One region of the Nocardia goodfellowii genome, then DNA from elsewhere that is predicted to be linked to it. Evidence: riboswitches for the same ligand, from Rfam matches in the RefSeq annotation. Region 1 holds a riboswitch; the other holds the start of a gene.
The links. A riboswitch is a leader RNA that binds a small molecule or an ion and turns the genes downstream of it on or off. The one in region 1 is predicted to bind S-adenosylmethionine.
Positions count from the first base shown of each region.

Region 1 (5,786 bases):
AGGTCACGCGGGGTGCGGATGGAATTGTTGGTGAGCACCAGGAACGGCGTGTTGTTCGCGCGCAGTTCGGCCAGGAACTCGTCGGCGCCGGGGATCAACTGATCCTCGTGTACCAGCACCCCATCCATATCGGTGAGGTAGGACAGAATCGGTTCGTTGTCTGGGGTCACGAGTCAATTATCGGCTAATCCCGCGGAATGCGCGTCGTCGAGACCCTCCGCACACGAGCGGCCTCGGCTGACTATCGTCGGAGCAATGGGTGATCTGAAGCTCGGATACAAAGCGTCGGCCGAACAGTTCGGGCCGCGCGAACTGGTAGAAATCGCGGTGCTCGCCGAGGAGCACGGCCTCGACAGCGCCACCGTCAGCGACCACTTCCAACCGTGGCGGCACAAGGGCGGGCACGCGCCGTTCTCGCTGGCCTGGATGGCGGCGGTCGGGGAACGCACCAAGCGCATCCAGCTCGGCACCTCGGTGCTCACCCCGACCTTCCGGTACAACCCCGCGGTCATCGCCCAGGCCTTCGCCACCATGGGCTGTCTGTACCCGGACCGGATCATGCTCGGCGTCGGCACCGGCGAGGCGCTGAACGAGATCGCCACCGGTTACACCGGTGAGTGGCCGGAGTTCAAGGAGCGGTTCGGCCGCCTGCGCGAGGCCGTCGACCTGATGCGCGCGCTGTGGAGCGGTGACCGCACCGACTTCGAGGGTCAGTACTACAAGACCGTCGGCGCCTCCATCTACGACGTGCCCAAGGGCGGCATCCCGATCTACGTCGCCGCCGGCGGCCCGCTGGTCGCCCGGTACGCGGGCCGCGCGGGCGACGGCTTCATCTGCACCTCGGGCAAGGGCATGGAGCTCTACACCGAGAAGCTGATGCCCGCCGTCGCCGAGGGCGCCGCCAAGGCCGGCCGCACCGTCGAGGACATCGACCGGATGATCGAGATCAAGATCTCCTACGACACCGATCCCGAACTGGCACTGGAGAACACGCGTTTCTGGGCTCCCCTCTCCCTCACCCCGGAGCAGAAGCACTCCATCACCGACCCGATCGAAATGGAGACCGCCGCCGACGCCCTGCCCATCGAGCAGATCGCCAAGCGCTGGATCGTCGCCAGCGACCCCGACCAAGCCGTCGACCTGATCAAGCCCTACCTGGACGCGGGCCTGAACCACCTGGTCTTCCACGCCCCCGGCCACGACCAGCGCCGCTTCCTGGACCTGTTCCAGCGCGACCTAGCTCCCCGCCTGCGCGCACTGGGCTAGGACTTCACAGCCCCAAAGTGAAGTTATCCACACCCCCCGAGTTATCCACATTTGGTGGATCGGGGGGTGTTTTCCGCTCCGGCCACGGCCAAGCTTGGCGAAGAACCGAACGCCCTCGGGGCCTTGTCCGCGCTTGTACGATCAGTGGAAGGAATCTCGACACCATGGCCGATCTCGAAGACCGAGTAGCAACCCTGGAGGCTCAGATGGAAATCCAAGGCGCACGAGATTCCGCAACACTGACCATGATCGGCGGCAAGCTGTTCAAGCTGGACACAAAGCTCGATCAAGTTCAAGAAGCCATCACGAATCTCGCGCTGAAGCACGAGGAGTTGAGTAACTCCCACGCGAGGCTGAACACCACCGTCGGGGGGTTGAACACCAAGGTCGATGACGGCTTCGCGCACGTCGACACCAAGATGGACGAGATTCTGCGGCGACTTCCGCCGCGGCCGTAGCCGACTCAGCCGAGGGCGTGGTCCAGGTCGTCGAGGAGGTCTTCCACGTCTTCCAGGCCGATCGAGATTCGCACCACGCCGTCGGTGAGGCCGATGGTGGCGCGGCCTTCGGGGCCCATCGCGCGGTGGGTGGTGGTGGCGGGGTGGGTGATCAGGGTTTTGGCGTCGCCGAGGTTGTTGGAGATGTCGACGATGCGGAGGCGGTTCAGTACCTCGAAGGCGCGCTTCTTCGCTGCGCCGGCGGGGGCGTCGAGTTCGAAGGTGACCACGGTGCCGCCGGCGCTCATCTGGCTGGTGGCCAGCGCGTGCTGCGGGTGCGATTCCAGGTAGGGGTAGCGGACCCAGTTCACCGACTTGTGCTCGTCCAGGAACCGCGCGATGCGCAGAGCGGAGGCAGCGGAGTGGTGCACTCGCAGCGGCATCGTCTCCAGGCCCTTCAACAGGGTCCAGGCGTTGAACGGGCTGAGCGCCGGGCCGGTATGGCGCATCAGGTTTTTCACGGGGCCGTCGATGTAGTCGTGATCACCGAGAATGGCGCCGCCGAGCACCCGGCCCTGTCCGTCGATGTGCTTGGTGCCGGAGTAGACCAGCACGTCGGCGCCGAGGTCGAAGCCGCGCTGCAGCAGCGGGGTGGCGAAAACGTTGTCCAGCACCACTTTCGCGCCCGCGGCGTGCGCGAGCTCGGTGACGCGGCGCACATCGACCAGCGTCTGCATGGGATTGGCGGGGGTCTCGAAGAACACCGCCTGGGTCGGCACCGACAGCGCCTGTTCCCACTGGTCCAGGTCGTCGCCGTCGACGAAGACGGTTTCCACGCCCCAGCGCGGCAGGATCTCGTTGCACACCACGAAACAGGAACCGAACAGGCTGCGCGCGGCCACCAGCCGATCACCCGCGCCCAGCAGCGCACCGAGCGCGGTGAAGACGGCCGACATGCCGCTCGCGGTCGCGAAACACGCTTCGGCGCCGTCGAGCAGCCGCATCCGCTCCTCGAACATGGCCACCGTCGGATTGCCGTAGCGGGAGTAGACGAAATGCTCGATATCGCCGGTAAACGACGCCTCGGCCGCTTCGGCGCTCTCGTAGACGAAGCCGGAGCTGAGGTACAGCGCCTCGGAGGTCTCCTCGAAACCGCTGCGCCGCAGGCCGCCGCGCACGCCGAGCGTCGCCGGCCCGACGCCCTCGGGCAGCGGCTTGTCGAATGCGCCACCAGTGATCATGACTGTTCCTCCACCGAACTGTGTGTACCCGACCTGGCGGCTCCGACTGCCGCCGGCGCCCAGGTGCTCACGACTGCCGCCACGGCAGTCCCTGGGCACGCCAGCCGGCGCCGCCGCGGTGACCGTTCGCGTCGAGCGGGCCTTCGAAGCCTTCGTCCACGTTGTAGGCCGGGGTGATGCCGAGTTGGGTCGCGACCGTCGCGGCGTGCGCGGAGCGCTGGCCGGACCGGCAGAGGAACACCACGGGGGCTTCCGGCGCGCGGCCGTCGAGGGCTTCGCGCAGCTGATCGGTGAAGGCCTGGTTGCGTGCGCCGGTGCTGTCGACCCATTCGATGAGCACGGTGGGGCGCTCGATCGGGGTGGTGTCGGGTACGCCGACGAAGCGCCATTCGGCTTCGGTGCGCACGTCGATCAGGACGGCTTCGGGGTGCTCGCGCAGCAGGTCCCACGCCTGCTGGGGGGTGATGTCGCCGGCGTAAGTCATGTCGATCCTCCTGTGAATCCGCACTTGCCGCATCGGGGTTCGGATGCGTGCCAGGTCGTCACCCGGAGCACCCCACCGCGGAGGAGGGTTGCCGACCAGCGAGCCGGGGCTTGACGCTGGTGCTCATGACCTGAACTGAGATTGCCTGGACGGGGGCCGGGCTGTCAAACACCGAATCCGGCTCAGTCGCAGACCAGCCATTTGCCGTCGGAACGGACCAGATTCCAAGTCGCGGTGGTCTCTTTGCCGTCCGCCTTGGTGGTGACGGTGGCCTTGGCCCGGTCACCGTTGACGGTCTGACCTTCGATCTTGGCGATCTCCACGGACTTTCGGCCGCCCGGCCCGAACTGCGCGGCCAGCGGCGACTCGGCCTCGTCGAATCCGGCGCAGGCGGTGCCGGGCGCGGGCACCTCGTCACGCTGGGCACGTCCGCCGACGTAATTGCCGACAGCCGCGGCGATCCGGTCGGATTCTGTGACATTTTTCTCAGCCGGGGACAGCAGCCCGCCCGCGAACACGGCGACCAGCACGATCGCGGCCAGGATCGCGGCGGCGATGAACGGCGTCATGGACCGCTTGTCGGTCTGGTCGACCTGGATGGGTTCGTCGTCGGGTGTCGATTGCTGCTCGGTCATGCGTCGATGATCCCTTATCCCTGGTCGGCGGCACCCGTGCAGGCGGCCGAAGGCGTCCCCGATAGAATCGCGAGACCGGGGTCTCGCCGTCATCACCCATATGGCAGTGCGGCACGGGAGCGACCTGGGGGCTTTGCAGTTACGAGCCAGCAGCACCAGCCGCATCGTCAGGGGCAACCGCAGCGGTGCGTCGACTTAGCCTAGGCTAAGAAGGACGCCATTATTTTTCTACCGAAGGTGCGCGTAAGAGATGACCGAACAGAGTGCAGCCACTCGCCCGCTCCGCATCGCGATCGTGGGCGCAGGACCGGCCGGTATCTACGCCGCCGACGCGTTGATGAAGTCCGATGCCGAGGTCAGCATCGACCTGTATGAGCGCATGCCCGCGCCGTTCGGCCTGATCCGCTACGGCGTCGCGCCGGACCATCCGCGGATCAAGGGCATCATCACCGCCCTGCACAAGGTGCTCGACAAGGAGCAGGTGCGCCTGCTCGGCAATATCGACTACGGCACCGACATCACCCTGGACGATCTGCGGCGCTTCTACGACGCGGTCATCTTCTCCACCGGCGCGAACGCCGACCGTGCGCTGGACATCCCGGGTATCGATCTGGACGGCTCCTTCGGCGCCGCGGACTTCGTGTCCTGGTACGACGGCCACCCGGACGTGCCGCGCGAATGGCCGCTGGACGCGGAGAAGGTCGCCGTGCTCGGTGTCGGCAATGTCGCGCTCGACGTGGCGCGTGTGCTCGCCAAGACCGGTGACGAACTGCTGCCGACCGAGATCCCGCCGAACGTCTACCAGGGCCTCAAGGCCAACAAGGCCGTCGAGGTGCACGTCTTCGGTCGCCGCGGCCCGGCGCAGGCCAAATTCACCCCGCTGGAGCTGCGCGAACTCGACCATTCGCCGACCATCGAGGTCATCGTCGACCCCGAGGACATCGATTACGACGCCGGCTCCGAGGCCGCGCGCCGGCACTCCAAGCAGGTCGACATGGTCGCCAACACCTTGGAGCAGTGGGCGATCCGCGATCAGGGCAACCGCCCGCACAAGCTGTTCCTGCACTTCTTCGAGTCGCCCGCCGAGGTGCTCGGCGCGGACGGCAAGGTCGTCGGCCTGCGCACCGAGCGCACCCAGCTCGACGGCACCGGCAACGTCAAGGGCACCGGCGAGTTCCGCGACTGGGACGTCCAGGCGATCTACCGCGCGGTCGGTTACCTGTCGCAGAACATCACCAACCTGCCCTTCGACGAGCAGGCGGGCACCGTGCCGAACGAGGCCGGTCGCGTGCTGGCCGACGAGAACGCCGACGGCGCCGCGCGCTACTTGCCGGCCACCTACGTCACCGGCTGGATCAAGCGCGGCCCGGTCGGCCTGATCGGCCACACCAAGGGCGACGCCAACGAGACCGTGGCCTGCCTGCTGGACGACAGCGCGAACTTCACCCCGGCCCCCGAGCCGGAGCTGGACGCCGTCACCACCTTCCTGGAGGGCAAGGGCATCCCGTTCACCACGTGGCAGGGCTGGTACCGCCTGGACGCGCACGAGCGCGCCCTGGGCGAGCCGGAGGGCCGCGAGCGGGTCAAGGTCGTCGAGCGCGAAGACATGCTGCGCGCCAGCGAACCGCACAAGGTCTAGCCGGAGCGCCGTTCCACGGCAGCGAAATCTCCCAGACTGAGGCATTCTGTACAGGTGTTCGATGCCCATGTCCACATCATCGAT
Region 1 covers NZ_JAGGMR010000001.1:1,713,780-1,719,565, reverse strand. Annotated here, with positions in the region: gene BJ987_RS07410 (HAD-IIA family hydrolase) at 1-128, opposite strand, end outside; gene fgd (glucose-6-phosphate dehydrogenase (coenzyme-F420)) at 256-1,266, shown strand; gene BJ987_RS07400 (hypothetical protein) at 1,431-1,724, shown strand; gene BJ987_RS07395 (O-succinylhomoserine sulfhydrylase) at 1,730-2,944, opposite strand; gene BJ987_RS07390 (rhodanese-like domain-containing protein) at 3,012-3,428, opposite strand; SAM riboswitch class IV at 3,444-3,559, opposite strand; gene BJ987_RS07385 (Rv0361 family membrane protein) at 3,611-4,063, opposite strand; gene BJ987_RS07380 (FAD-dependent oxidoreductase) at 4,314-5,702, shown strand; gene BJ987_RS07375 (amidohydrolase family protein) at 5,757-5,786, shown strand, end outside.

Region 2 (5,786 bases), 1.5 Mb from region 1:
GCGCCCTGCAGGCCGCGGCCCGCGAACAGCTGGGCGCCGTTCTGGGCGAGACCGGCCAGCGCGGAGGCGGCCGCGAAACCGATCAGGCCGATCATGAAGATCTTGCGTCGTCCCAGGTAGTCGGCGAGACGTCCGCCGAGCAGCAGCAGGCCGCCGAAGATCAGGGTGTACGCGGTGAGCACCCACTGGGTGTTGCCATCGCTGATGTGCAGGTCACGCTGCGCGAATGGCAGCGCGATGGTGACGATGGTGGCGTCGAGCACCACCATCAGCTGGGCCAGCGCGATCACGCCGAGCGCCCACCACCGGGCGGAACTGCTTTGTTTTCCGGGTGCGTCAACCGCTGGCGCAGTTCGGGTCACGGATTTTCTCCCTCATCTGGGACGAGCTGTTTCAGAAGTACGCAGACGATCCTGGCATCGTGCGACTTTTGGCGTCAAGGGAAAAATGTCGTAGTGCGACATTTGACTCATTCGGCCAAGAGTAGACATGAGCTGCGTTATGGTGGCGGCATGCTCGAGGACTCATCGACCGGCCCTACCGCCGATCCCGAACCGGTGCCGGGCGGCAAGCCGGCCACCGGGCTGCGGGAACGCAAGAAGCAGCAGACTCGGTCGCGGATCATCGAAATAGCGCTCGATCTGTGCGACGAGCAGGGTTTCGAGGCAACGACGGTGGAGCAGATCGCGCACGCGGCCGACGTCTCGCCGCGCACCGTCAACCGGTACTTCGAGATCAAGGAAGACATCGTCCTCGGCCCGGTGGAGGATTTCGGCCAGGCCATCGCCGGCCTGCTGCGGGCCCGGCCCAGCATCGACAACCCGCTACAGGCAATGTGCGATGCCTACCTGCACATGGTCGACCTGGCCGCGGGCAACGCCGCCGACGAGCTGATCTCGTTCCGCCGGTTCCAGAAGATGCAGCGCATCGTGCGCAGCAGCCCGGCGGTCAACGCGCGCGCGATGGAATACGGCGACCGCAAGGCCGAGGCGGTCACCGCGGCGCTCGCGGATCGGCTGGGCATGGAACCCGACGCGCTCAAGGTGCGCTTGGCCGTCGCGACCTGGCAGATGATGTGCCACATCGCCTTCGACGCCGACCCGGACCTGGTTCTCACCGGCGAGCCCCGGGTCGCCGCGCGCGCCACGCGCGCGATCGTGCTGCGCGCGTTCGACGAACTCCGCGACCTGTGCGGCGCACCGCTGTCCACCTGAGTCCGAGCCGCGGGTCATCGGCGGGTTTTCCGGCCTGGACCAGCGGCGTCGGCGTGATCTTGTCGACGTGATTTCTATCGTTGACCGACCGCCAGCTACCATGTCCCTCAGGTCATGAGTGCCAGCGCGAAGCCCCGGCTCGCTGGTCGGCAACCCTCCAGCAGCGGTGGGGTGCTCCGGGTGATGACCTGGCTCTCGAAAGACGGGAGCAAGCGCGCTGTTCAGGAGGTCCCCCACATGTGTGCAATTGTCCACCGCCACGGGGCGGTCTGTTCCCGTGTGATCGGTCAGACGGCGTGACCGTGGAGACCGAACCGAGCCTCCGATCGCTGCTGCCCGCTCCGGACGGCCGACTCGGCGTGATCCCGATCGGGGATGTGCGCCTGGAGAACGGCGCCGTGGTTCCCGATGTGCGGCTCGCGGTGCAACGCTGGGGCGAACTCGCACCCGCCCTCGACAACGTGGTGCTGGTCGAGCACGCGCTGACCGGTGACTCGCACGTAGTGGGCGCCCCCGACGAGCTGCACCCGCTGCCCGGCTGGTGGGACGGCATGGTCGGCCCCGGCGCGCCGATCGACACCGACGAATGGTGCGTCATCGCCACCAATGTGCTCGGCGGCTGCAAGGGCAGCACCGGTCCGTCGTCATTGGCGCCGGACGGAAAGCCGTGGGGCTCCCGGTTTCCCGAGATCTCCATCCGTGATCAGGTGAGCGCGGAGGTCGCCCTGATGGACCTGCTCGGCATCGACCGGCTGGCCGCTGTCGTCGGCGGTTCGATGGGCGGCATGCGCGTCCTGGAATGGATGGTCGGCGCTCCGGAGCGCGTGGCGGCCGCGTTGATCCTCGCGGTCGGCGCGCGGGCCACCGCCGATCAGATCGGCACCCAGACCACCCAGATCGCCGCCATCAAGGCCGACCCCGATTGGCAGGGCGGCGACTATCACGGCACCGGTCGTGCGCCGATGACCGGCATGGGCCTGGCGCGGCGCATCGCGCACCTGACCTACCGCACCGAAGGCGAACTGGACCACCGCTTCGAGAATCACGCGCAGGGCGCGGAGGATCCGTGGCGCGGCGGCCGGTACGCGGTGCAGAGCTATCTGGAGCATCAGGCTGAAAAGCTCTGTGCCCGTTTCGATCCCGCCACCTACGTGTTGCTCACCGAAGCGATGAACCGGCACGATATCGGTCGTGGTCGCGGCGGTGTGCGAGCTGCGCTGGCCGCCACCCCGGTGCCGTGCGTGGTGGGCGGTGTCGACTCGGACCGGCTCTACCCCCTGCGTACTCAGCAGGAACTCGCCGACGGACTGCCGGGTTGTGCTCGGCTCGAGGTCGTGCACTCGCGCGACGGCCACGACGGGTTCCTCACCGAGTCGGCCGCGGTATCCAAGCTGCTCATCGAAACCCTGCGTCTGGCGCGCGAGAACCGCGCCACGGTGTGAGCTCGGCGCCGAGACGGTAAGCGCAGCAGGGCGTAGTCGACCTCGCTAATCGCCTGCTGCCCGCGGTGATTCGAGCACGCTCCACGGTCCGGCGGCCCAGCCGTCGGCTTCGTGCAGTGGGGTACTGCGCCACTGCGGCGCGCTCGCGCTGTTGGTGAAGCGGTCTTTGTAGGAGTCGGCGCGGGTCGCGATGAGGTAGTAGCCCGCGAAATCAGCTTGCGGGACAGGCAGATACGAGCACACGAGGCCGGCGGCCATGGACAGATCGCGGGCGCTGGCTGTCCCCACCGGCGCCTCGCCGTTCCCATGGACAAAGGCGGCGACCGTCCACAACGGAAACAGCCCGCAGTCGATGCCGTCGAAGTTGCCTGGCATGCCGTCTCCCTACGCTGGGTCGGTGCATCGGACGGCCGCCGAGGTCTGGGACGGCACCCTAATAGGCTATGGCTCGACCATACGCCGGGTGGCCGTCGCGGCGATGCCACTCAACTGACCTTCCATGGTCATTTCGCTGCCTCGCGCCGCGCCGCTTCGATCCGATTGATATCGGTCTCGATCCATTCCCGCAGCGCCGCGATCGGCGTGCGCAAGCTGTGTCCCAGGTCGGTCAGCGTGTATTCCACCCGCGGCGGCACCGTGGGATGCGCTGTGCGCGAAACGAATCCGTCGTTTTCGAGTTGACGGAGGGTCTGCGTCAGCATCTTCCGGGAGACGCCGTCGATGCGGCGCTGAAGATCGGTATAGCGCAGCGTGCCGTCGGCGAGCGCGTCCACGATGAGCACCGTTCACTTACCGGCTACGCGATCGAGGACTTGACGGGTGGGGCACTCACAAGCCCTTCGGTTCCCGAAGCCATCCGTACTCGCCGCACCCTCCCGGCACTATCGTCCGGATCCGGTGCCCGCCGAGCCGTTCTGGCAGCTGTCCGACCTCGCCGACGAGGGGCCTGACCGCATGGACCCAGACCTGGTCAAGAAGCCGACGGCATCGACGATCGGCCGGACCTGGCGATCGCGGTGCTGGTGACGATCGGCTACACCGACAGTGTTCCACCGCATCCCGGCCGGCGGCCCCGCGCCGAAATGGTGTTCAGCGAGCGGTATGCGGGCTGATCACTGCACGCCGAGGGTTTTGATGGTGGCGGCGATGAACAGGATGGCCGTGCCTAGCAACGTCAGGGCCGCGACGTCGAACGCCTTGCCGCGCACCGCGAGCAGGCCCACCCGGGGCGTCGGCAGGGCTAGGCGCAGCGCGGCGGCGAGCAGGGTGGCGCCGCCGAAGAAGAACGCGCCGCGGCGCCAGCGATCCCACGCTACGAACACCACGGCCACGACGATGACCAGGGCCACCAGCACCATCGGCAGGTGTACGCGCAGAAATTGCGCCCCCGCGCCCGGGTGCTGTTCGGCGGAGTCGACGTCGCTCACGCCCCCGATTCTTGCAGGCCCGCCCGGCATCCGCCCACCACCCCTCACGGAGCGGTCGCCCGACTCAGTCCAGGACGGCGACGCCTTCGATCTCGATGAGATGCTCGGGGGTGAACAGCGCGGCGACGCCGACCAGGGTGACGGCGGTTTCCGGAAACTCGTAGTGTTCTCGGGCCGCCGCGCCCGCCGCGCCGAGCGCTTCGAACTTCGACGGGTCCCAATCCACCACGTAAAAGCGCACACTCACCAGATCGGCTGCCTTGCCGCCCGCCGCCTCGAGCGCGCGCCCGAGATTGATCAGGGCCTGCGTGGTCTGCGCCGCGAGGCCACCCGGCACCACTCGACCGGAAGCGTCGACACCGACCTGCCCTGACAGATGCACGACGCGGCTGCCGGTGGCGACCGTCGCGTGCGCGAAACCTGGTGCGGGCGGCTCGGATCCGGCCGGATTGTGTGCGGTGCTCGGCATGGACGCAGCCTATCCGGTTTCCGAGTGTGCGCCACGACAGAGCCCGCTCGCGAAAGGGCTACTACGGGACGTAGTTCAGGCGTACGGTGGTGGAAAGGAACCGAGTACACGGGGGTACGGGCAATGCGCGCTGCTTCGCGAATCCGCCACTACGCCAGCGCTTTACGGCAGGCGAAACGTCATCGCTCCGATCTGGTCGGCTGGCTGGCCCGACGCCCGCTGATCGGTTTCGCGGTCGCGGTGCACGAGACCATGCTGATTCTCTGCAACCGGCTGGACCCGAAACTCAAAGAGCTCGCCGAATTGAAGGTCGCGGGCCTGATCAATTGCGAGTTCTGCCTCGATATCGGGTCCGCGGTGGCACGCTCCTCCGGTCTGTCCGAAGAACAGCTCATCGATCTACCGCGCTACCGGACCAGCGCCGCCTACACGGACCTGGAGAAACTGGTTCTCGCCTTCGCCGAAGCCATGACCGCCACACCCGCAATCGATATCGAGGACATGCGCACGAAACTCCGCACCCACCTGTCGAAAGCCCAGCTCGCCGAACTGGCCGCCGCCATCGCCTGGGAGAACCACCGCGCCCGCCTCAACCAGGGCCTAGGCGTCCGCCCGACCGGCATGGCCGAAGGCGGCGTCTGCGCCCTGCCGGAACAACCCCCGCGATAACCGCCCACCCCGTCGGGCGTGGCCCGCCCGCCGGAACCGGTGCGCCGGGCGTGACCCCGGCATCTGGTTGACTGATCGGGTGTTCCGGGTTCCATGAGCCGCACATCATGTTCCGCCGAACGTCGACGGCCAACTGCCGCGTCGAGACCGCTCATCCGTGACAGCCGCTCAGTCCCACCGGATCGCTTTGAGAACCTCCGGGCAGGTAAGGCATGACGGGCATTGATCCACGTCTCCCACGCCGACATACCAGCCACCAACTGGTCGCCCGGCGGGCTAGGGACGAATCGCGCTTCTTCGATGGGTCGGTTCTGCGGGCCGATGGCCACTTGATGGGGCCGGATGTCGCCCGAATCAGCGCTTTCTCCTCTCGTGTCCCGAACGGTGGTCAGCTGAAGCTCCCCAAGGAAGCTGCGGGTTATCCGTCGTTGCCCGATCTGGGAGACCGCATCCGGTTGCCACGATGTAGTTACGGATCTCGCGTTGCTCTTGGGACATCTGCCTGTCGTCCATCGGTCGCACCAGAATCTCGGGCCGAAACAGTTGAGCCACAGCCTCGTCCAGC
Region 2 covers NZ_JAGGMR010000001.1:182,373-188,158, reverse strand. Annotated here, with positions in the region: gene BJ987_RS00925 (MFS transporter) at 1-362, opposite strand, end outside; gene BJ987_RS00920 (TetR/AcrR family transcriptional regulator) at 513-1,214, shown strand; SAM riboswitch class IV at 1,325-1,435, shown strand; gene metX (homoserine O-acetyltransferase MetX) at 1,511-2,656, shown strand; gene BJ987_RS00910 (hypothetical protein) at 2,702-3,031, opposite strand; gene BJ987_RS00905 (winged helix-turn-helix transcriptional regulator) at 3,160-3,429, opposite strand; gene BJ987_RS00900 (hypothetical protein) at 3,476-3,682, shown strand; gene BJ987_RS00895 (DUF3017 domain-containing protein) at 3,769-4,014, opposite strand; gene BJ987_RS00890 (RidA family protein) at 4,148-4,552, opposite strand; gene BJ987_RS00885 (carboxymuconolactone decarboxylase family protein) at 4,676-5,221, shown strand.
Region 2: it holds a riboswitch for S-adenosylmethionine, as region 1 does, so the genes downstream of both, metX (homoserine O-acetyltransferase MetX) here and BJ987_RS07390 (rhodanese-like domain-containing protein) in region 1, are expected to answer to the same signal.